Regions from separate parts of the Lacrimispora cavernae genome, predicted to be linked through region 2. Evidence: riboswitches for the same ligand, from Rfam matches in the RefSeq annotation. Region 2 holds a riboswitch; each other region holds the start of a gene.
What was found. Region 2 has a riboswitch for thiamine pyrophosphate ahead of thiC (phosphomethylpyrimidine synthase ThiC). Riboswitches for the same ligand answer to the same signal wherever they lie in the genome.
Positions count from the first base shown of each region.

Region 1: linked by a shared signal. The riboswitch ahead of thiT (energy-coupled thiamine transporter ThiT) and the one ahead of thiC (phosphomethylpyrimidine synthase ThiC) in region 2 are both predicted to bind thiamine pyrophosphate.
Region 3: linked by a shared signal. The riboswitch ahead of ABFV83_RS12255 (thiamine-binding protein) and the one ahead of thiC (phosphomethylpyrimidine synthase ThiC) in region 2 are both predicted to bind thiamine pyrophosphate.

Region 1 is NZ_CP157940.1:151,668-159,383, forward strand. It holds gene ABFV83_RS00720 (nucleoside hydrolase) at 447-1,385, shown strand; gene ABFV83_RS00725 (ribokinase) at 1,468-2,355, shown strand; gene ABFV83_RS00730 (ECF transporter S component) at 2,413-2,952, opposite strand; gene ABFV83_RS00735 (cyclodeaminase/cyclohydrolase family protein) at 3,321-3,953, shown strand; gene ABFV83_RS00740 (bifunctional 5,10-methylenetetrahydrofolate dehydrogenase/5,10-methenyltetrahydrofolate cyclohydrolase) at 3,968-4,804, shown strand; gene thiT (energy-coupled thiamine transporter ThiT) at 4,902-5,573, opposite strand; TPP riboswitch at 5,600-5,698, opposite strand; gene ABFV83_RS00750 (DMT family transporter) at 6,027-6,452, shown strand; gene ABFV83_RS00755 (helix-hairpin-helix domain-containing protein) at 6,555-7,310, shown strand; gene ABFV83_RS00760 (response regulator transcription factor) at 7,332-7,716, shown strand, end outside.
Region 2 is NZ_CP157940.1:4,340,689-4,348,404, reverse strand. It holds gene ABFV83_RS20355 (anthranilate synthase component I family protein) at 1-298, shown strand, start outside; gene ABFV83_RS20350 (aminodeoxychorismate/anthranilate synthase component II) at 298-882, shown strand; gene trpD (anthranilate phosphoribosyltransferase) at 883-1,902, shown strand; gene trpC (indole-3-glycerol phosphate synthase TrpC) at 1,899-2,693, shown strand; gene ABFV83_RS20335 (phosphoribosylanthranilate isomerase) at 2,690-3,373, shown strand; gene trpB (tryptophan synthase subunit beta) at 3,319-4,503, shown strand; gene trpA (tryptophan synthase subunit alpha) at 4,496-5,269, shown strand; TPP riboswitch at 5,321-5,427, shown strand; gene thiC (phosphomethylpyrimidine synthase ThiC) at 5,522-6,829, shown strand; gene thiW (energy coupling factor transporter S component ThiW) at 6,874-7,428, shown strand; gene thiM (hydroxyethylthiazole kinase) at 7,442-7,716, shown strand, end outside.
Region 3 is NZ_CP157940.1:2,587,629-2,595,344, reverse strand. It holds gene ABFV83_RS12275 (transcriptional repressor) at 1-249, shown strand, start outside; gene ABFV83_RS12270 (HD-GYP domain-containing protein) at 295-909, shown strand; gene ABFV83_RS12265 (DUF6110 family protein) at 1,014-1,307, shown strand; gene ABFV83_RS12260 (heavy metal translocating P-type ATPase) at 1,377-3,452, shown strand; TPP riboswitch at 3,498-3,609, shown strand; gene ABFV83_RS12255 (thiamine-binding protein) at 3,673-3,969, shown strand; gene ABFV83_RS12250 (ABC transporter permease) at 3,938-4,699, shown strand; gene ABFV83_RS12245 (ABC transporter substrate-binding protein) at 4,722-5,747, shown strand; gene ABFV83_RS12240 (ABC transporter ATP-binding protein) at 5,791-6,534, shown strand; gene ABFV83_RS12235 (MerR family transcriptional regulator) at 6,675-7,529, shown strand; gene ABFV83_RS12230 (dihydrodipicolinate reductase) at 7,637-7,716, shown strand, end outside.

The DNA of each region.
Region 1 (7,716 bases), 300 kb from region 2:
GATGTATAAAACAGAGATTGATCATGGACTGAATAATAGGAAAAGAGATGAAGCTTAAAGAAGATGGCGGATTAGATATGCTCATTATGGACGAGGCTGCGGCTTCCTTGCTGGATAGATAAAACAGAGGAAGGGCAGAATGAATCCGACATGAGCATCCGCAATAAGCTCTCTTTTTATGGTCCTAGTTCCATTTTTGAAAGAGATCTTTTACAACTGGTGCATTACCGAGAGGTTTGTTATAATACTGATTATACTGGTCTGGTTTGTATTTTATAAAACAGTATGGGGTCTTCGCTTAAGGGCAGCAGGCCAGTTTCCCATGGAGGCACCCACACCATCCTGACTGCGGACGGATGTCTGGTGTTTGGATTAACGGATTCCATAGGAGTCAGGCTACAGGCTTACGGAGTGCCTTGGCAAAAACTTAAAAAGGAGAAGGATCAATGGAAAAACAAAAGGTCATCCTGGACTGTGATCCGGGACATGATGATGCGGTAAACATATTACTTGCAGGAAGAAACAGCGGGCTTGAGGTGCTGGGCATTACAGTGGTGGCAGGAAACCAGTCCCTTGAAAAGACTACAAGAAATGCCTTAAATATCTGCCAGTACTTAGGGCTGGATATCCCGGTCTATGCCGGCTGCGGACAGCCCATGATCCGGGATAAGCAGCTCCTTGCAGGGGATATCCATGGAGAAAGCGGACTGGACGGTCCTGTTTTTGAACCCTTAAGGAGAAAGGAAGAGGCGGAACATGGGGTCCTGTTTCTCGTCCGTACGCTGATGGAATCAGAAGGTGACATTATCCTGGTGCCGACTGGGCCTCTCACCAATATTGCCATGGCCATGAGAATGGAGCCTCGTATTATACCAAAGATAAAAAGAATTGTCCTCATGGGAGGCAGCTATCAGATGGGGAATGTGACTCCGGCTGCTGAATTTAATATCATAGCCGATGCAGATGCAGCCCATGTGGTATTTACCAGCGGCCGTCCCATTACCATGGTAGGACTTGATGTGACCAGGAAGGTGCTCTGTTATCCCCAGATCGTAAAACGAATGAAAGAGACCGGTACCCCGGCGGCCCGTCTGTTTGCAGATCTGATGGGACATTTCAATAAGAGCCAGAAGGAAGTGTTTGGCTGGGAAGGCGGGCCTCTCCATGACCCGGTGACCATTGCATCAATGATTGATCCAAAGCTCCTTGTGACAAAACCCATGTATGCGGAAGTGGATATCAGAAGCGTACAAAGCTACGGAAGGACCAATTGTGACTTCTTTGGTTACAGTCACAGAGAAGCCAATGTGGATGTGGCGGTGGATATTGATGTGGAGCGTTTCTGGGATCTGATCGAGGCGGGAATCCGGGCCTACGGTTCATGAGGTGGATGATGGGATTGCGGTATTTGAACCGAAATTGATGATAAGAAGAAGTACCATGGGGAAGCGGACAGGAGTGAAGTATATGAAAATATTGAATTTTGGTTCTCTGAATATTGATTACGTTTACCAGGTGGATCATTTTGTCAGAGAGGGAGAAACCATATCCTCGGATTCTTTGGAGGTATTTTGCGGAGGAAAAGGCTTAAATCAGTCTCTGGCACTGAGTAAAAGCGGAGTCAAGGTCTGGCATGCCGGAGCAGTTGGGGAGCAGGACGGCGAAATATTGACCCGGCAGCTGGAGCAGTTTGGCATAGACACAAGGAATATTAAGCGAGTAAAGAATAAAACAGGCCATGCCATAATACAAAAGAATCCGGAAGGACAAAATGGCATTCTTTTGTATGGCGGAGCGAATCAGGAAGTAACAAAGGATCAGGTGGACTGTGTTTTAAATGAGTTTGGGGAAGGTGATTTTCTTATCCTTCAAAATGAAATCAACGAAGTTGGATATATTATGGAGCAGGCATATGGCAAAGGAATGAGAATTGTTTTGAATCCCTCTCCCATGAACCGTAAAATATGGAGCTATCCTCTTCATAATGTGGAGTTTTTTATATTGAATGAGATAGAAGCCGGGGATATCTGTCAAAGGTCCGGAAGCGTAAGAGAACTCCTGGGTCAGCTGTCTGAAAAATTCCCGGGCGCAAAGATTCTTTTGACCCTGGGGCAGGATGGATCGTTATACAAAGACGGTGATCAGGTGTTTGAGCAGAAAATCTATCCGGTACAGGTGGTTGATACGACCGGGGCAGGAGATACCTTTACCGGCTATTTTATAGGCGGACTTGCTCTGGGAGAATCTCCCGTACAGGCATTGGATCATGCGGCAAAGGCAGCCTCCATTGCAGTATCCAGAGCCGGCGCTGCGCCTTCTATTCCTACAAGGGATGAAGTTTTAAATGGTTATTGAAGTCAAAAGCAAAAAAGGAAGCCCTCTGGAAAACGGATCCAAGGGCTTTCTTTTCTGTTATGAAGCTGTCTCTTTATTCAGGTCCCGGATCTCCCGAACCCGCAGCAGAACAGGAAGCAAGGCTCCCGCTGCAATCAAACTGAACAGATTCTGCACCAGATTGAACGGAATATTAGAAATGGCAGCCGGTAAGCTGTATACTGCAAGTTCAAATACGAAATACCCTCCTGTGACTACTGCGCTGCATACCAATCCGGCAGCCAGAAAAGACAGTGGCCGGAAGCTGCCCGTCCGTCCACCGGAAGGCAGATGTCTGTACAAATATCCTCCTGAAAATGCCGCCAATGCTTTAATGATCAGGGTAGCCGGCGCATAAAAAGCGTAGCCGGACAGTAAATCCGCCATCATGGAGCCGATTCCTCCTGCGGCCGCACCGGCCATTGGCCCTAAGAGCATGCCGCTTAGCAATACCATCCCGTCCCCCAGATGAATATACCCGCTGAATGCAGACGGTATATGTATAACCATAGTAGCTGCAGTGGTAAGGGCTGCCATCAAAGCGCTGAAAACGATTTTTTTCGTTCTGTTGTTGTTCATATTTTCTCCTTTCTCGCAGATCATTTTATATTTTTGTTAAACCTATCATATGGAAAAACTGGCATTTTATAAATATCCAATTTGATTAAAATTATACATGCCAGTTTTGCTGCGGCCCATTCGTAGGATCCAGGTGTCGACTGGAAACGATGGTAAGAGCAGAGATGGGGCGTCTATATGGAAAAATCGGGCGGAAGACACCATGAATATATTTTCACCCATAGCAGCAAAATACGGAGATATAAGGCTGTAATCAGAGCTTGACGAGTTTTCCTTAAAACGCCTTTCAATATAAACTTGTATTTTTAAGGAAACCCTTATATAATAATGGAAAATAAAAATACGGTTGGAAAGGCGGATCAATAGTTATGATACAAGACTTTACAATTCACACATTCCTTGAAAAATTATCCTCAAAAAGCCCAACGCCGGGCGGCGGCGGGGCGGCAGGCCTTGGCGGCGCCATAGGGACAGCTTTGGGGGAAATGGTGGTGAACTTAACCCTTGGCAAAAAGCGGTATGCCGATGTGGAAGAAGAAATGCAGTCATTCCTTGAAAAGCTGGAAGCTTTAAAAAGTGAATTTTTAAGACTTGCGGATGAAGACGAAGTTGTATTTGTCCCCTTGGCGGCTGCATACGGCCTTCCAGCCGGTACGGAGGAAGAAAAAAAGCATAAAGCGGAAGTCCTTGAAACACATTTACTGGCTGCTACCCTGGTTCCTCTCATGGTCATGGAGCGGTCCCTTGAAACCCTTGATATCCTGGAGATTCTGGCAGAAAAGGGAAGCCGTCTGGCTGTCAGTGACGTAGGTGTTGGTGTGCAGTTCCTGCGTTCTGCGCTGTTGGGAGCAAAGATGAATGTTTCCATCAATACAAAATCCATGAAGCAGCGGGAAAAGGCTTTACAGCTTCAGGAACGGGCGGATAAGCTGGCAGAGGATGGAACCGGAAAGGCAGACGCCATTTATGCAAAAGTGGAAGCTGCATTAAAGGCAGAATAAGGAGGAAAACAGACATGATAACCTTAAAGGGCGCAGCTGTGTCTGCAAAAATCAAGGAACAGGTGGAAGAGCTTTTAAGCGGCTTAAAAGGAAGGACTCCAAAGCTTGCCATTGTTCGGGTGGGAGAACGTCCCGACGACTTATCCTATGAGCGGGGAGCCTTAAAGAAAATGGAAAGCTTTGGCCTTAAAGGGGAAAGCTTTCCATTTTCCCAGGACATAACCGATGAAGCGTTTAAGGAAGAGTTTGCAAAAATCAACGATGATCCGGACATTGACGGCATACTTCTTCTGCGCCCTCTGCCAAAGCAGATAAAGGAAAAAGACATTGAGCACATGATCCATCCGGAAAAGGATTTAGACGGCATATCTCCTGAAAATATCGCCAAAGTATTTGCTGGAGACGATACGGGATTTGCACCATGTACGGCAGAGGCAGTTGTGGAGGTATTAAAGGCCAATGATATCCCTTTGACCGGAAAGCGGGTAGCCATCATGGGCAGAAGCATGGTAGTAGGGCGTCCCTTATCCATGCTGATGCTAAAGGAAAATGCAACGGTCACCATCTGCCACACCCGCACAGAAGACTTAAAGGAAACCTGCAAAAATGCCCAGATCCTTGTAGCTGCCGCAGGCCAGGCCAGGATGGTGGATGCCTCTTATGTAGGAAAGGATGCCGTGGTGGTGGATGTTGGGATCAATGTGGATGAAAATGGGAAGCTTTGCGGTGATGTGGATTTTGATTCTTTAGAAGGCACCGCCTCCATGGCAACTCCTGTACCAGGAGGTGTGGGGGCTGTGACAACAGCTGTTTTGGCCAGGCACCTGGTGTTAGCTGCTCTTAAAAGATAGAATATGGAAAACTGATAAGACGGTATTGTAAAAATGAAACAAGCGGCATGGGAGCTTTCTGCTCCTTTCATGCCGCTTGTTTTTTATGAAAGCCTTCTTACCCATTTACGGCCTGCCGCTTCACCTGGCCAATGGCTCCCAGCACGGGAGGGAAATACAGGATTACAACGGTAAGGATCAGTTCCGGCAGGATATAGGTAGCATTATAGCCCAGGGTATAAGCAATTGGATTCATGCCTTCCGGCGTATAGGAAGCAAAGAATATATAGCCTGAAATCACATGGCACAGGTAACGGCCGGCGACACCCACCACATATCCGGTCACAAGGCCGTGCTTTTTATTGCTTAACAGCCCGGAAAGCCCCAAAGCGCCAAAGGCTAAGGGATAATCAAGGAGAACCTGGAGGGGAGCAAATATATAGGGTCCTGTTATTAACTGCAGCATCCCGTAGGCAACCCCGGTCATGACCCCGGCCCTTACGCCGTAAACATAGCCGATCAGGCAGATGAACAGCATGGAAAACAGGGTGATGGAGCCGCCAAAAGGAAGAGAAACAATTTTCATAAAGGAAGTTACCATTGCAAGCGCCATGGCGCCGGCGCAGTAAACCATCTGACGGGTCTGCAGCTTTTGAGATTTGGAAGATGATCTGCCCAGAAGATGCAGGGTGAAAAAAATTGCGGCAAACAGAATGATCACCAGCAGGTATCCGGCCGGCTTTAATAAGTACTCTTCGTTTTCCGCAGAGTAAGTTAGAAAAAATGACATAAAAAATCCTCCTTTGTGTGCGCAGGAGGGGACTACTGTTGCTTCCTTACGCCGGCATTATCCGGTTCAAGTAGTGAGGGTTCGGTTTCTACCAATCTCAGCCAAAGGCTCCCCTAGCGTGTGTGATTTATATAATTTTGCTGTGAGTATAGCGCAAAACTACAGGCTTGTCAAGCCATATAAAATTATACTGCGGTATGGATCTGGCATTTATCGTTTGACGGATTAAACGTATTTTTGAAAGGTGGATAATTATGCCATCAGGTGCTTCCCTATGTCTGATTTGTAACCAAATTGTAATTCAGTATAAAAATGCAAATAAAGTACAACCTAGTTAAAGAAATAAGGTTGAAAGAATTGTGTCTCTCAGCCTTGAGTCTGTGAATCAAGTGGATATGCGGGCGTATTCATTTGATTCATTCTATACAAATTGAAGATACGGAGGTTGTTTTAATGACAGGCTTTATTATAGCTCTTATATCCGGAGCACTTATGAGCATACAGGGGGTTTTTAATACGGGAGTGACCAAACAGACCAGTATGTGGGTATCTACGGGCTGGGTACAGCTTACGGCATTTTTGACCTGCATTATCCTGTGGTATTTCTCCGGCAGGGAGAACATTTCAGGCCTTTTTGACGTACAGCCCAAGTACTTATTGATTGGCGGCGTTATGGGTGCATTCATCACCTATACGGTAGTGAGGAGCATGGGAACTCTGGGGCCGGCCAAGGCGGCTCTGATTATCGTAATTTCCCAGATCATTGTGGCCTACGCTATCGAGCTGTTTGGCTTGTTCGGCGTTGAAAAGGTAGGATTTGAATGGAAAAAGCTGATCGGTGCTGTTGTTGCCATCATCGGAATCATGATATTTAATTAATTTGGAAATAGTGCTTGTATTTACCTATTTCTTTAGGTAGAATAGTAACATAGGCTGAAGATGGTATCCTTTTTTGAGAATTTTTGTAAGAGGAGGGATATCATGAAGTACCCAAAAGTTAAAATCGCCCTTATGGCCCTGTGTGTTTTAGGGGCTGGTGTATGTTACGGCTTGAACAGAAGCCAGGAGGCTCGCAGGCCGGGAATTTCTCTGTCAGAGGCATCGGCTTATGATTCCGGAGAAATGGTTACCGGAATTGAGGCAGCAGGTGATGGCAGGTCAGGGGATGACGGTCTGGCAGGAACCGGAATCCAGGAACCAGGCGGTGTAAAGCCGGTTTCCGGCGGAACCGGCCGGTTGGCTATAGAGGCGGCAGAGGGCAGCATAGGAAGTGCAGGAGAGGAAACGGTCCTGCCTTTCTACGTACATATCTGCGGAGAAGTTGTTTCTCCCGGTGTTTATGAGCTTAAGGAAGGAAGCCGGGTTTTTCAGGCAATCGAGAAGGCAGGCGGAGTCACTGACCGGGCTGCGGCAGAATATTTAAATATGGCGGAGCAGGTCAAGGACGGCATGAAGATCGTGGTCCCTGGCAAGGAAGAGGTGGAAGCGGCGAAGGCCAGGGGAGAGATTTCCTTACAGGCAGAGGCTTCATCCAGCGTACAAAAAAACAAGGTGAATTTAAATACAGCCACCAAAGAGGAACTGATGACCCTGCGGGGAGTCGGAGAAGCCAAGGCAAACGATATTCTTAAGTATCGGGAGAGCCACGGCGGATTTCAGAAGATCGAGGATATCATGAAGATATCCGGCATTAAAGATGCAGCGTTTCAAAAAATAAAAGACGACATAACGGTTTAAAATATAGGACAGAGGTGTAGTATGGCAAGCGTTTTAGTAGTTGATGATGAAAAACTCATCGTAAAAGGAATGAGATTCAGTCTGGAACAGGACGGTATGGAAGTGGACTGTGCCTATGATGGAGAGGAAGCCATTAATCTGGCAAAGCAGAAAGAGTATGATGTGGTCCTTTTGGATGTCATGCTTCCCAAATATGACGGTTATGAGGTGTGTCAGGCCATTCGGGAATTTTCCGAGATGCCCATCATCATGCTGACGGCTAAGGGCAATGATATGGATAAAATCCTGGGCCTGGAATACGGCGCCGACGATTATATTACAAAGCCCTTTAACATTCTTGAGGTAAAGGCCAGGATCAAGGCCATCCTGCGCCGGAATTCAAAGAAGAACAAGCGGGACAGCCAGG
Region 2 (7,716 bases):
CCTTCCGGCAGGCACCCTTTCCGGTGCTCCGAAAATCCGGGCCTGCGAGATCATCGAGGAGCTGGAAACAGAGCCAAGGGGCATTTACGGAGGAGCACTGGGCTACATTGATTTCACCGGAAACATGGATACCTGCATTGCCATACGCATGGCGGTAAAGAGCCAGGGAAAGGTATCCGTTCAGGCAGGAGGCGGCATCGTGGCAGACAGCGTTCCGGAACGGGAGTACGAAGAATCGGAAAACAAGGCAAAGGCCGTGATCCGGGCCATTGAAACTGCAGGGGAGGTAAATGACTGATGATTCTCTTAATTGACAATTACGACAGTTTTTCCTACAACTTAGTCCAGATGGCCGGCAGCTTAAATCCTGATATCAGGATCATACGAAACGATGAGATGACCGTGGAAGAAATAAGGGAGATGTCTCCCAGCCACATCATTCTCTCCCCGGGTCCCGGCTATCCAAAGGCTGCTGGAGTATGCGAGGACGTGGCGAAGCAGCTTTCCGGAGCAATCCCTATCCTTGGGGTATGCCTGGGGCACCAGGGAATCTGCGAAGCATTCGGGGCAGAGATCACCCACGCCAGGAAGCTGATGCATGGAAAACAGAGCCTCCTTACCATCGATGCTTCTGATCCCATCTTTCACGGGCTTCCTGGACAGATCCTGGCCGCCAGGTACCACTCTCTCATTGCCGCAAAAGATTCCCTTCCGAATTGCCTGACCGTCATTGGAACCGATGACATGGGGGAAATCATGGCGGTAAAGCATAAGGACTATCCCCTTTACGGGCTTCAGTTCCATCCGGAATCCATCCTGACGCCAAATGGGATTACCATACTTGAAAATTTCTTATCCATTCATATAAAGGAGGCAGATTAAATGATTCAGCAGGCGATCCATGAAGTAATCTCAGGACAGGATTTAAGCTTTGAGGCTGCAAAAGAGGTCATGAACGAGATCATGAGCGGGGAAACCACCCCGGCCCAGATGGCCGCATTTTTAACGGGACTGCGGATGAAGGGGGAAACCATTGACGAGATCACTGCCTGTGCCACGGTTATGCGGGAAAAGGCCTTAAGGCTGGAGCCGGACTTTCCTGTTATTGATATCGTAGGCACAGGCGGCGACGAGGCCGGGACCTTTAACATTTCCACCACCACCGCATTTGTAGTGGCCTCAGGGGCAGTTCCTGTGGCAAAGCACGGCAACCGCAGCGTTTCCAGCAAAAGCGGGGCTGCCGATGTGCTGGAGCACCTTGGGGTGAATTTAAACCTTACGGCGGAGCGGTCCGGGGAAATACTAAAGAAAACAGGCATGTGCTTTCTCTTCTCCCAGGCCTACCATTCTTCCATGAGATATGCCGGACCGGTGCGGAAAGAGCTTGGTGTACGTACCATTTTTAATATCTTAGGTCCTCTCTCCAATCCGGCTGGAGCCACCATGCAGCTTTTAGGGGTCTATGACAGGAAGCTGGTGGAACCCCTGGCCCAGGTATTAAGCAATCTGGGAGTAAAGCGGGGACTGGTGGTGTGCGGAGATGACGGACTTGATGAGGCCACGGTCACAGGTCCCAGCCATGTATGCGAAATCCGCTTCGGGAAGCTGACTCCCTATAAGATCACACCGGAGCAGTTTTCCTTAAAGCGATGCAGTCTTTCTGAGCTGGTTGGCGGCACACCGGAAGAAAACGCCCAGATCACCAGGGATATCTTAAATGGTAGGCTCCATGGGCCAAAGCGGGATATCGTCATCTTAAACTCTGCCTTAAGCCTGTACCTGGGAATCGATGACTGCACCATTTCCCAATGCATCGAAAAGGCGGCTCACCTCATTGATTCAGGAAAAGCTGCCGGAAAGCTTGAAGAGTTTGTAAAAATGACCAGGGAGGTGGCTTTATGATACTTGACGTCCTGGCTGCCTCCTCTAAAAAAAGGGCGGAGGCGGCAAAAGAAAAAATCTCCATGAAGACCATGGAACAACTGGCACTGAAAGCCTTTGAAGCAACAAAGGATAGAGGTCTTTCCTTTGAACAAAGCCTCTCCTCTCCAGACATTTCCTTTATCTGCGAGGTAAAGCGTGCCTCTCCGTCAAAGGGCCTCATTGCCCCGGTATTCCCCTATGTGGAGATTGCAAAGGATTACGAAGCTGCCGGGGCAGATGCCATTTCCGTTCTTACGGAACCGGAATATTTCCTCGGAAACAGCAGCTACTTAACAGAGATCGGCCATGAGGTGAATATTCCCCTTCTCAGAAAGGATTTCACGGTGGACCCCTACCAGATCTATGAGGCAAAGGCCATAGGCGCGGCCGCAGTTCTTCTCATCTGCGCTCTCTTAGATACAAAAGCCCTGAAAGAAGGATTAAGGCTGTGCAAAAGCCTTGGCTTAAGCGCCCTTGTGGAGGCCCATGACGAAGAGGAGGTCCACTCCGCCCTGACCGCAGGAGCCAGGATCATCGGAGTGAATAACCGGAATTTAAAAACCTTTGAGGTGGATTTTAACAATTGCCTCCGCTTAAGGAGCATGGTACCCTCTGACGTGCTTTTCGTGGCGGAAAGCGGGATCAAAAGCGGGGCCCACATCAGGCTCCTGTCAGAAGCCGGGGCCAATGCTGTATTGATCGGGGAAAGCCTGATGCGTTCCCCTGACAAAAAAGAAATCTTAAGTGGATTGAAGAGGGCCGCCCAATGATTTCCAAAGGAAAACTAATCAAAATATGCGGCCTGACCCGCAGGGAGGACATTCTGGCAGTAAACGCCTTAAAGCCGGATTACGCTGGCTTCGTATTTGCTCCTGGAAAGCGCCGCCTTACAGGACCAGAGGCAAAGATGCTTAAGGAGCTGATGCTGCCGGAGATACCTGCAGTAGGCGTTTTCGTAAACAGCCCCATAGAAGATATCCTGTCCCTTGCAGAGAGTGGAACCATTGACCTTATACAGCTTCACGGCAATGAGGACCGGGATTATATGATGGAACTAAAAAGCCGCCTGGCCCCCGGCCTTCCTGTCATAAAGGCCATACGGGTCCGGCAGGCAGAGGATATGAAGGAGGCAGAGGACCTTCCCGCAGACTTCCTGCTTTTTGATGCTTATACAAAAGGACTTTATGGCGGCAGCGGGAAGACCTTTGACTGGTCCATGGTACCGGACATAAAAAAGCCCTGGTTCCTGGCCGGAGGCATCGATGCCTCAAACATAAAGCAGGCCATGAAAACAAAGGCCTTTTGCCTGGATCTAAGCAGTTCTGTGGAAACAGAGGGCAAAAAAGACCCAGGGAAAATAAAAGAAATCATACAAATAGTAAGGAGTGAACAGCCATGTCAAAAGGAAAGTTTGGACAGCACGGCGGACAGTTTGTCCCCGAAACGCTGATGAATGCAGTAAATGAACTGGAAGAAGCTTATGAGAAATACAGCCATGACGAGGAGTTCTTAAAAGAGCTTCAGGAGCTTCACAAAAAATATACGGGAAGGCCCTCCCTGCTCTACTGCGCAGAGCGGATGACGAAAGACTTAGGCGGAGCGAAAATTTATTTAAAGCGGGAGGATTTAAACCACACCGGCTCCCACAAGATCAACAACGCCCTGGGCCAGGTCCTTCTTGCAAAGAAGATGGGAAAGACCCGGGTCATCGCTGAAACAGGGGCCGGGCAGCACGGCGTTGCCACTGCTACCGCCGCCGCTCTCATGGGAATGGAATGCGAGGTCTTTATGGGAAAAGAGGATACGGACCGTCAGGCCTTAAATGTATTCCGTATGGAGCTTTTAGGCACAAAGGTCCACGCAGTAACAAGCGGCACCCAGACCCTAAAAGATGCGGTCAATGAGACCATGAGGGAATGGACCAACCGGGTGGCTGACACCCATTATGTCTTAGGGTCAGTCATGGGCCCTCACCCATTTCCCACCATTGTCAGGGACTTTCAGAGCATCATCGGCAAAGAGGTCCGCACTCAGCTAAAGGAAGCAGAAGGGAAGCTTCCTGACATGGTGATCGCCTGCGTGGGCGGAGGAAGCAATGCCATGGGAATCTTCCATGAATTTATAAATGAACCTTCCGTGAAGTTGGTGGGCTGCGAGGCCGCAGGGCACGGCATTGAGACAGGAAAGCACGCGGCTACCATTTCCACAGGCTCTCTTGGAATCTTCCACGGCATGAAATCCTATTTCTGCCAGGATGAGTACGGCCAGATCGCCCCTGTTTTCTCCATTTCCGCAGGACTTGACTATCCGGGCATAGGGCCGGAGCACGCAGCACTTCATGATTCGGGAAGAGCCGCCTACGTCTCTGTTACGGACCAGGAGGCTGTGAAAGCCTTTGAATACTTATCCCGTCTGGAAGGGATCATTCCGGCTATTGAAAGCGCACATGCAGTAGCCTATGCCAGAAAGATCGCTCCTTCCATGGAAAAGGATGAGGTCATCGTCATCAATTTATCCGGGCGGGGCGACAAGGATGTGGCAGCCATTGCCCGTTATAAGGGGGTTGAAATCTATGAGTAGAATAAGTGAAGTATTTTTAAGGGGAAAGGCATTTATCCCATTTATCACGGCTGGAGATCCTGACCTTGCCACCACAGAGGAGCTGGTTCCTGCCATGGCTTTAGCCGGAGCAGATCTCATTGAGCTTGGAATCCCTTTTTCTGACCCGATTGCAGAAGGGATCGTGATCCAGGAAGCCGATATGAGGGCTTTGGCGTCAGGAACCACTACGGATAAGCTTTTTGATTCTGTAAAACGGATACGCCAAAAAACCGATGTTCCTCTGGCTTTTATGACTTATATCAATCCTGTTTTCGTCTATGGAAGTGAACGGTTTATAAAAAATTCGGCAGAAAGCGGCATTGACGCCCTGATCGTGCCGGATATGCCCTTTGAGGAACGGGAGGAACTGCTGCCCTTCTGCAAAAAATACGGGGTCGAACTGATCTCTCTCATCGCTCCCACTTCAAAGGAACGCATTCGGACCATTGCATCAGAATCGGAAGGATTTATCTACTGCGTTTCTTCCATGGGCGTGACCGGTGTGAGAAATGAACTAGGCACAGGCATCAGGGAAATGGTTTCTCTTGTAAAGGAGACAAAGAATATTCCCTGCGCCATTGGCTTTGGCATCTCCACACCGGAGCAGGCAGGGGAATTGAGTCAACATGCGGACGGAGTCATTGTGGGCAGCGCCATTGTGAAAATCGCCGCAAAATATGGAAAAGACTGTATAGGACCTGTCTGCGACTATGTAAAGGAAATGAAGGCCGCCATTTCCGGCTGACAGCCGGTCCGGGAGGTTTTCCTTGACAAGCAGAAAGGGGAATGCTACACTAGTGCCACAAGAGGGAGCTCGTAGGCGGGCTGAGAGGAAGTAATCAACTTCGACCTTTATAACCTGATTTGGGTAATGCCAACGTAGGGATTCATATAGGATGATTGCATAGTTCCGAGCCTATACCTGTTGGTATAGGCTCTTTTTGCGCGCAATGAGCCCTTACAATCCCTCCGCTTACGAGACAAAGGAGGAACAAAAATGAATTACACCACACAAATGGATGCCGCAAGAAAAGGCATTCTGACAAAGGAACTGACGGCAGTAGCTGAACACGAGCAATGGGAGCCGGAAAAGCTCCGGGAGCTGGTAGCAGAAGGAAAAGCCGCCATTCCGGCAAATAAGAACCACAGCTGTTTAAAGCCCAGCGGGATCGGCTCCATGCTGAGTACAAAGATCAATGTGAATCTGGGAACCTCCAGGGATTTGAATGACCTGGACATGGAGCTTGAGAAAGTAAAGGACGCAGTTCTCATGGGAGCAGAGTCCATTATGGACCTAAGCTCCTTTGGGGATACCCGGAAATTCCGCAGGAAGCTGACGGCCGAATGTCCGGCTATCATTGGCACGGTTCCGATCTACGATGCTGTGGTTTACTATCACAAGCCTCTTCGGGAAATCACCGCTGAGGAATGGATACGGATCGTGGAAATGCACGCGGAAGACGGGGTGGACTTTATGACCATTCACGTTGGAATCAACAAGCAGACTGCCAGGCGGTTCAAGGAAACAAAACGGCTGACCAACATTGTTTCAAGAGGCGGGTCTATCGTCTTTGCCTGGATGGAGATGACCGGTGAAGAGAATCCCTTTTATGAGCATTATGACCGCATTCTGGAAATCTGTCAGAAGCATGACGTGACCTTAAGCCTGGGAGACGCCTGCCGTCCGGGATGCATTGAAGATGCATCTGATATTTCCCAGATCGAGGAGCTGGTGACTCTTGGGGAACTGACAAAAAGGGCATGGGAGAAACATGTACAGGTAATTATTGAAGGCCCCGGCCATATGCCTTTGGATCAGATTGCAGCTAATATGAAAATACAGCAGACCATCTGCAAGGGTGCACCCTTTTATGTTCTGGGACCCCTTGTCACAGATATTGCGCCGGGATATGACCATATCACCGCTGCCATCGGAGGAGCAGTGGCAGCTGCTGCCGGAGCGGCATTTCTCTGCTATGTAACTCCTGCAGAGCATTTGAAGCTGCCGGATGGAGCAGATGTGAAAGAAGGAATCGTTGCCGCCCGGATTGCGGCCCATGCGGCTGATATTGCCAAAGGCATCAGGGGCGCAAGGGAGTGGGATCATAAGATGAGCGATGCCAGGAAACGGCTGGATTGGGAAGCCATGTTCCAACTGGCTATTGACCCGGAAAAAGCCAGACGCTACCGGGCAGCGTCAAAACCGGAAAAAGAAGATACCTGCTCCATGTGCGGCAATTTCTGTGCCATGAAAAATATGAACCGGATTCTGGACGGGGAAATCGTCAATATTTACGATGAATGATAGCTTATGAAAATTTTTAAATTACATAAACAGGAGGAATTTTCATGAATGATCGAATATCACCTACTATTTGTAGCAATTCTTCTGCTGCCTCCAGGGTGCGGGTGAAAAAGCTGGTGGTCAGCGGAATGCTGACAGCCCTTACGGTAGCCCTCTCCGGCTTTTCCATTCCGGTGGGAGCTTCTAAATGCTTTCCAATACAGCACCTGGCTAATGTCCTGGCAGGGGTGTTCTTAGGACCCATCTATGGCGTTTCCATGGCTTTCTCCGCTTCTCTTATACGGAATCTTATGGGAACCGGAAGTCTGCTTGCCTTTCCGGGAAGCATGGCAGGGGCATTTCTCGGGGCCTGTCTGTTTCAAAAGACCAGGAAGCTTTTGCCGGCTTATCTTGGGGAAGTAATTGGGACAGGGCTCATCGGTGGGCTGCTCTGCTATCCGGTGGCAGCCCTTCTCATGGGAAAAGAAGTAGCCGTCTTTTTCTTTGTAGCTCCGTTTTTCATGAGCACCCTGGCGGGGACCATACTGGCTGCGGTCTTACTGGCAATGCTGCGCCGCCTTGGCCTGTTCTCCTATTTTGAACGGCTCATCAACGAATAGGAGGATGTTGAATATGAATAGGAAGTTTCATGATTCCCTGGCCGGGCTGGTCCGGGAAAAGAAGCCCATCGTCCACTGCATCACCAACTATGTGACGGCAGGAGACGTGGCAAATATCATTCTGGCCTGCGGCGGTTCTCCCATTATGGCGGACCAGCCGGAAGAAGCTTCAGAAATATCCGCCCTGTCCGACTGCCTTCTTTTAAACATAGGAACCCCCAAAGAGACTACAGAAGCTGCAATGATAAAGGCCGGGCTGGAAGCAAACCGGCGAAACCACCCGGTCAT
Region 3 (7,716 bases), 1.8 Mb from region 2:
GTCAATATCCTGGAAGAAATCGGAGCCATCAGCCGGAAGAACATGTATAAAGTTGTTTATTCGGATACCTGTCCCATGGAAGAGGCATGTACGGTGGTTTTAGACGATGAGACTACTTATCAGCTTTCTGCCAAGAACTGGAATCAGGTGGTTCAGGCAGGGCTTAGTGCCTGCGGATATTTGGATGGCCAGAAGATATCTTCTATTATAGTAAAGCCCTGTGATTGTGAGAATGCAGATTGCATTTAATATGTGGTTAGCATTGACTAACTGGAGGGATGAGTATAGAAATTTATGGATAGGGGACCAGAATTAGAATTATGTTCAGGCAGTGTGGATTATCATGAAATCATCGAATGCATTGTGAGTGCATTGGATGCCAAAGACCCCTATACCGCGGGGCATTCCCAGAGGGTCAGCGATATGGCGCTGGCCCTTTCGGAGTTTTTAGGGCTTGATAAAAAGGAAATAGAGAAGATACATATAGCCGCTCACCTTCATGACATCGGAAAAATCGGGATTCCTGATTCTATTTTAAATAAGCCGGAAAAGCTTTCCGAGGAAGAATGGGCGGCCATGAAAAAGCATCCCAGAATAGGGGCTGATATTTTAAGCAAGTCCCGTCATTTAAAGGAGCTGAAGGATATTGTCCTGCATCACCATGAACGCTTTGACGGAAAAGGGTATCCGGAAGGCTTAAAGGGAGAGGAGATCCCTCTGGGCGCCAGGATCATAGCCATCTGTGATTCCATCGATGCTATGACGTCGGACCGGGGATACCGGAGTGCTTATTCTATGGAACACTGCTATGAAGAAATCGAAAAGAATCTGGGAGTGATGTACGATCCGCTGATCGGGGCATTGGCATTAAAGCATTGGGACAAGGTGACCAAAACGGCCCGAAAATGATAAAATTTATCAATAAACGGAATTGTATTTGACTGGTAAAACTATGCTTGATATGATTGCACTACAAAAGAGAAAATCTGGAAGCATAGAGGAGGACACAAAAGATGTGGGATATTTTAAAGCTTAAAAAGGCAGGAATCTTTGCCGGAGGCGTGCTCTTTGGAACAGCGGGAGTCAAGCTTCTTTCCAGTAAGGATGCGAAGAAGGTCTACACCAATTGTACAGCAGCCGCTTTACGGGCAAAGGATTGCGTGATGAAGACGGCCACCCTGGTTCAGGAGAACGCAGAGGACATCCTTGCGGAAGCAAAGCAGATCAATGAAGAGCGGGCAGCAAAGGAAGCTGAGGTCGGAGAGGAACCGGAATCAGTTGAAGACGGCAGCAGTAAGGCGCAATAGACGACAAAAGAAAAGGAGAGAGCGGGGCCAAAAGAGAAAAGGGCCCCGTTTTCTATAGGAGGATCAGACGTGAGATTTATCATCAAACATGAAATGTCAGGAAGACTCCGGGTCCGTCTTTCCCAGCCGCGGATGACCTGCCGGGAAGCCGACACTTTGTTGTATTACCTTCACGGCTTGAAAAATGTGACTGGAGTTAAGGTCTATGAGCGCACCGGCGATGCGGTGATCTCCTACGTTGGTATCAGAGAGGAAATCCTGGAAGCCCTGAAACGTTTTAGGTATGATTCTGTTGAAGTACCTGCCGGGGTGATCGAGCATTCCGGGCGTGAGCTGAATGCTGAGTACCAGGAAAGGCTTGTGGGCAGGGTGATGATGCGGGCAGTGAGGAAGCTTTTTATTCCCGGCCCCATAAAAACGTTCCATATCGGGCTTCAGTCTATGAAATATCTTGTCAGGGGGATCAAGTCTCTTCTTAGAGGAAAGCTTGAGGTGGCGGTCCTAGATGCCGTGGCCATCGGCGTATCCGTGCTGCGCGGCGAACTGGAGACAGCAGGTTCCGTCATGTTTTTGCTTGGGATCGGAGAACTTTTAGAGGAATGGACCCATAAAAAATCCGTTGGTGATCTGGCCAGAAGCATGTCCTTAAATGTCAGCAGGGTCTGGCTCTTAAGCGGCGGACAGGAAGTGCTGGTGGAGGCTTCCTCCATTGTACCTGGAGATGAGGTGGTGGTGCACATGGGAAATGTCATTCCTTTTGACGGAGCCGTGATTTCCGGAGAAGGTATGGTCAACCAGGCTTCCCTGACAGGAGAATCCCTTCCCGTGAAAAAAGAGGCGGATGGATATGTATATGCAGGAACCGTGGTGGAAGAAGGCGAATTGACCATCAAGGTCCGGGAAGTTTCCGGCTCCACCCGGTTTGAAAAGATCGTTACCATGATCGAGGAATCGGAAAAGCTGAAATCTTCCATGGAAAGCAAGGCCGGTCATCTGGCTGATAAGCTGGTGCCCTATACACTTATGGGCACAGGTCTTACCTGGCTGCTTACGGGAAATGTGACAAGGGCACTTTCCGTGCTGATGGTGGACTTTTCCTGCGCGCTAAAGCTTGCCATGCCAATTTCTGTGCTATCAGCCATCCGGGAGGCAGGCATGTACCACATAACCGTTAAGGGAGGCAAATATCTGGAGGCAGTGGCAGAGGCTGTGACCATTGTCTTTGACAAGACCGGAACTCTTACAAAAGCAAGGCCAACCGTGAAGGACGTGGTTACCTTTGGAGAAGAGAGTCCGGAAGAAATGCTTCGGATCGCCGCCTGTCTGGAGGAGCATTTCCCCCACTCCATGGCAAAGGCAGTGGTGACGGCTGCCAGAAACCAGGGGCTGGAGCATGAGGAAATGCATTCCAAGGTGGAATATATCGTGGCTCACGGGATTGCTTCGTCCATAAACGAAAGAAAAGTGGTCATTGGCAGTTATCATTTTATCTTTGAGGATGAAGGCTGTAAGGTGGCTGAGGCTTACCGGGAGAAATTTGAGAGCCTGCCCGAGGACTGTTCCCACCTTTATCTTGCCATTGACCAAAAGCTATCAGCAGTGATCTGCATTGAAGATCCTCTTCGGGAGGAGGCTGCGGCAGTTGTAAATTCCCTTAAAAAGGCAGGGATATGCAAAACGGTCATGATGACAGGAGACAGCGAGCGGACCGCAGCGGCTGTTGCCGCCAGAGTAGGGGTGGATGAATATTATTCAGAGGTACTCCCTGAGGAAAAGGCCCGTTTTATAGAACGGGAAAAGGCATCAGGAAATGTGGTCATCATGGTGGGGGACGGGATCAACGATTCGCCTGCCCTTTCCGCAGCGGATGTGGGGATCGCCATCAGTGACGGAGCTGAGATTGCCAGGGAAATTGCGGATATCACCATTGCGGCGGACAATCTTTATGAAATCGTTACGCTGAAGCTGTTAAGTGACAGCCTGATGAAGCGGATCCATAAAAATTACAGAAGCATTGTTGGCGTTAATACGGGCCTTATCCTTCTGGGAGTGGGAGGGGCCATGTCCCCCACGGTCTCGGCTCTGCTTCATAATACGTCCACCCTGGGGATCAGTTTGAGCAGCATGCGGAATCTGCTGACCTAGGAAGCCGGGATTGACATTCCCGTCTGTCTGATGTATACTTGCATTGAAAATTAAAAGGGGTGCTGGAGAAAGTCCGGCTGAGATAAGACAGTATTGTCTTAAACCCTGTAACCTGATCTGGATAATGCCAGCGTAGGAAGCTTTCAGGCTAAGCCTGTTCACCCGCCCGGATATCCGGGCGGTTTTTTTGTTTTCTAATAGATAAAAGGAGAGATGAGACATGAATGCAAGCGTAGCGATCCAGACATTGCCGGAGGCAAAAAATGATGAGGAACTGATCCGTATCGTTGACCAGGTAATTGATTATATCAAAAGCACCGGACTGAATTATTATGTAGGGCCTTTTGAAACCGCCATTGAAGGGGATTATGACCAGCTGATGGATATTGTTAAGGAATGCCAGCACATTGCCATCAGGGCAGGTGCCCCTTCTGTTGCCGCTTATATTAAAGTCACCTACCGGCCGGAAGGGGAGGTACTTACCATTGATAAAAAAGTCACAAAGCATCACAAGTAAGCTTTGGTCCTGCTCGGCGGTTGCCTGTCTTTTCATCTTATGGCAGGGAATCAGTACTTTGGGCCTTGTGGACCGGTTTATGCTCCCATCGCCCATCAGCGTTGGGAGGGCATTTGTAACGGAATTCCCGGTATTGGCGGTCAATGCAGGAATCACCCTTGCCGAGGCATTCACCGGGCTTTTTCTGGGGGTGGCGACCGGTTTTGTGATCGCTGTGATCATGGATCATTTTGCAGGTCTTTACCAGGCCTTTTATCCGCTTATTGTCCTGACCCAGACCGTTCCAACGGTAGCCATTGCCCCTCTTTTGGTATTATGGTTTGGTTATGGAATGGCTCCCAAGGTGATCCTCATCGTATTGACCACCTTCTTTCCCATAACCGTGGGCATGCTTACAGGTTTTAAGTCAGTAAATCCGGATGCAGTGAACCTTTTAAAGTCCATGGGAGCCGGAAAAGTAAAAATATTCCGCTATATCAAGCTTCCCGGAGCCATGGGGCAGTTTTTTGCAAGCCTTCGGATTTCGGTTTCCTATGCAGTGGTTGGGGCAGTCATTTCCGAATGGCTGGGAGGCTTTGGCGGGCTGGGCGTTTACATGACCCGGGTGAAAAAATCCTTTGCCTTTGATAAGATGTTTGCGGTCATTTTTCTCATATCGGCCATCAGTCTTCTTCTTATGAAAGGTGTGGACATGCTGTCTAAGAAATGCATGCCATGGGATAATCAGTGATAGGATAGAATTGGAGGAAAAAATGAAAAAAACAGGTTTGGCAATTTGTACGGCTGCAGTGGCCGCCGCATTTTTAACTGCCTGCGGAGGAAGTGGGAAACAGGCGGTAAGTACGAATCCATCGGATTTGAAAAAGATAACATTTGTTCTGGACTGGACGCCCAATACCAATCATACTGGACTTTATGTTGCAGAAGAAAAGGGGTATTTCAAAGACGAAGGGCTTCAGGTAGAAATCGTTCAGCCCCCCGAGGATGGGGCGGCAGTTTTAGTAGCTTCCGGGAAAGCCCAGTTTGGTATGTCTTTTCAGGATTCCATGGCTCCGGCCCTGGCAGGGGAAGATGCCCTTCCCATCACAGCAGTAGCAGCGGTCATCCAGCATAACACCTCCGGAATCATTTCCAGAAAAGGGGAGGGGATGGCGTCTCCAAAGGGAATGGAAGGAAAGAAATATGCCACCTGGGATATTCCGGTGGAAAAGGCCATGGTCAAAGATGTGGTAGAAGCCGATGGAGGCGATTTTTCCAAAGTTCAGCTGGTTCCCAGTACGGTAACGGATGAGGTTTCCGCATTAAAGTCAAAATCAGTAGATGCCATCTGGATCTTTTATGCATGGGCAGGTATTAAGATGGAAGTAGAAGACCTTGATACGGATTACTTTGCATTTGCAGATTTGAATCCTGTGTTTGATTATTATACGCCGGTCATTATTGCGGGAGATGAATTCTTAAAGCAGGATCCTGAGACAGCCAAAGCCTTTTTAAGGGCTGTGAGCAAGGGGTATGAGGAGGCCGTAAAAGATCCGGAAGGAGCGGCCGGCATATTACTTAAGGCAGCGCCGGAGCTTGATGAGAAACTGGTAATGGAAAGCCAGAAATATCTGGCGGATCAGTATAAGGCTGAAGTGGATGCATGGGGATATATAGACCCTGTACGGTGGAACAGGTTTTATGGCTGGCTGAATGAGAACGGCCTTTCCGGTTCTGAGATTCCGGAAAACGCCGGATTTTCAAATGATTATCTGCCTCAGCAAAATTCTCCCAAGTAAGATATGGGGAGGCTCATTGCCTGCAGAAATATAGGAGGAAACCATGACGCACTTAAAGGTGGAAGGCATTACAAAATCCTTTGATGGAAAGGCGGTCTTAAAAGGAGTGTCCTTAGAGCTTAAGGAAGGGGAACTGGTATCTCTTCTTGGAGTCAGCGGAGGAGGAAAGACCACATTGTTTCATATCATTGCAGGCCTTTCTCTGCCGGATGAGGGACATGTGTATCTGAATGAAGAGGAAATCACAGGAAAACCTGGGTTTGTCAGCTATATGCTGCAAAAGGACCTTTTGCTGCCTTACCGCACCATCGTGGACAACGTGGCCCTTCCCCTTCTCATTAAGGGCATGAAGAAAGCCGGCGCCAGGAAAAAAGCGGGAGAATATTTTAAGCTGTTTGGCCTGGAGGGAACGGAAAAGCAGTATCCTTCCCAGTTATCCGGCGGCATGAGACAGAGGGCGGCCCTTTTAAGGACCTACCTTTTTTCCAATCGAATCGCTCTTCTTGATGAGCCCTTTTCCGCTCTTGATATGATGACAAAACGGGGGGTACATGAGTGGTATTTAAAGGTGATGGATGACATTCATCTTTCCACCCTTTTTATTACCCATGATATTGACGAAGCCATTCTTTTATCAGACCGTATCTGCATTCTGACCGGATATCCCGGCCGGATTACAAAGGAGATCGTCATAAAGGAACCAAAACCCCGGGAAAAGGATTTTAACATTTCAAAGGAATTTCTGGAATATAAGAGAGAGATTTTAAAGCATTTGGAAGGAATATGATAGCATGCGGGCTTTTGAAAAGCCCGCTGTTTTTGTCTGGATTATGTGAAAGAAATATCAAAAACCTTATTGTAAGTATCAAGTTAATTTTGTATAATAAAGAGAGAAACCATGGAGATTGACTGCGGAGATTGATGAATATGATAAAGTTGACAAATTTCAATGTTAAAAAAATGACGATTGGAGAAATGGCGAAAATCAATCACATATCAGAGCAGACCCTGAGACTTTACGACAGGGAAGGGTTGTTTTCGCCCGTAAACAGGGATGAAAATACAGGATACCGCTACTATGACATTCGCCAAAGTGCCCAGCTTGACATGATCCGGTACATGAAAGCCTTGGGGATGCCCTTAAAGGAGATCCGGATTCACATGAAAAAGTGGGATATGGGACGGGTAAAACAGCTTCTTAGGGAAAACAGAGATGCCATTGACCAGAAGATCGTGGAACTTAATCTTCAAAAGCGGGCCATTGAACGGACTCTTGACAGCTATGACCGTTATGAGGCGGCTCCTCCCGATGGGGCTATAGTTATGGAGTACATACCAAAACGCCGGATGTATGTAAAAGAGACCAAAACTAATTTTTATGACTATGAAATCGATGAATACGAACGTCTTCTGCGCAGCCTAAAAGAGGATATGGGCGCCCGTAAGATATCTCCGTTTTACTTTGCCAATGCAGGGACCATTTTAAAACGGGAGAATTTTATGAAGCGAAACCTGTATTCCACTCAGGTGTTCGTATTCGTGGACCAGGAATACGTTGAGGAAGAGCTGATTACCGTCATACCGGCCAATTCCTATCTTTGTATCTATTGTGACCGCTTTTCCAAAGAAAAAGAATACATAGACCGCCTGCTTGCCACCATAGAAGAAAATCATTACACGGTGATCGGAGATTACATCTGCGAAGTCATCGTTGAGATGCCTCTGGATTATAAGGAAAGGGGTATGTTCCTGCGCCTTCAGGTGCCGGTCCGCCTGTCCTGATATTTGGTTATTTTGCTCCATTGACCTGATACCATCTATAACCTTTATAATGAATGCATCAGGAGCTTTGCTCCAAAACAAGTTCTTATATGGAAAGGATGACGACGATGATGAATAACGAAAAGATCCGTGTGGTACAGTATGGCTGTGGAAAAATGGCAAAGTATATTTTAAGATATTTGTATGA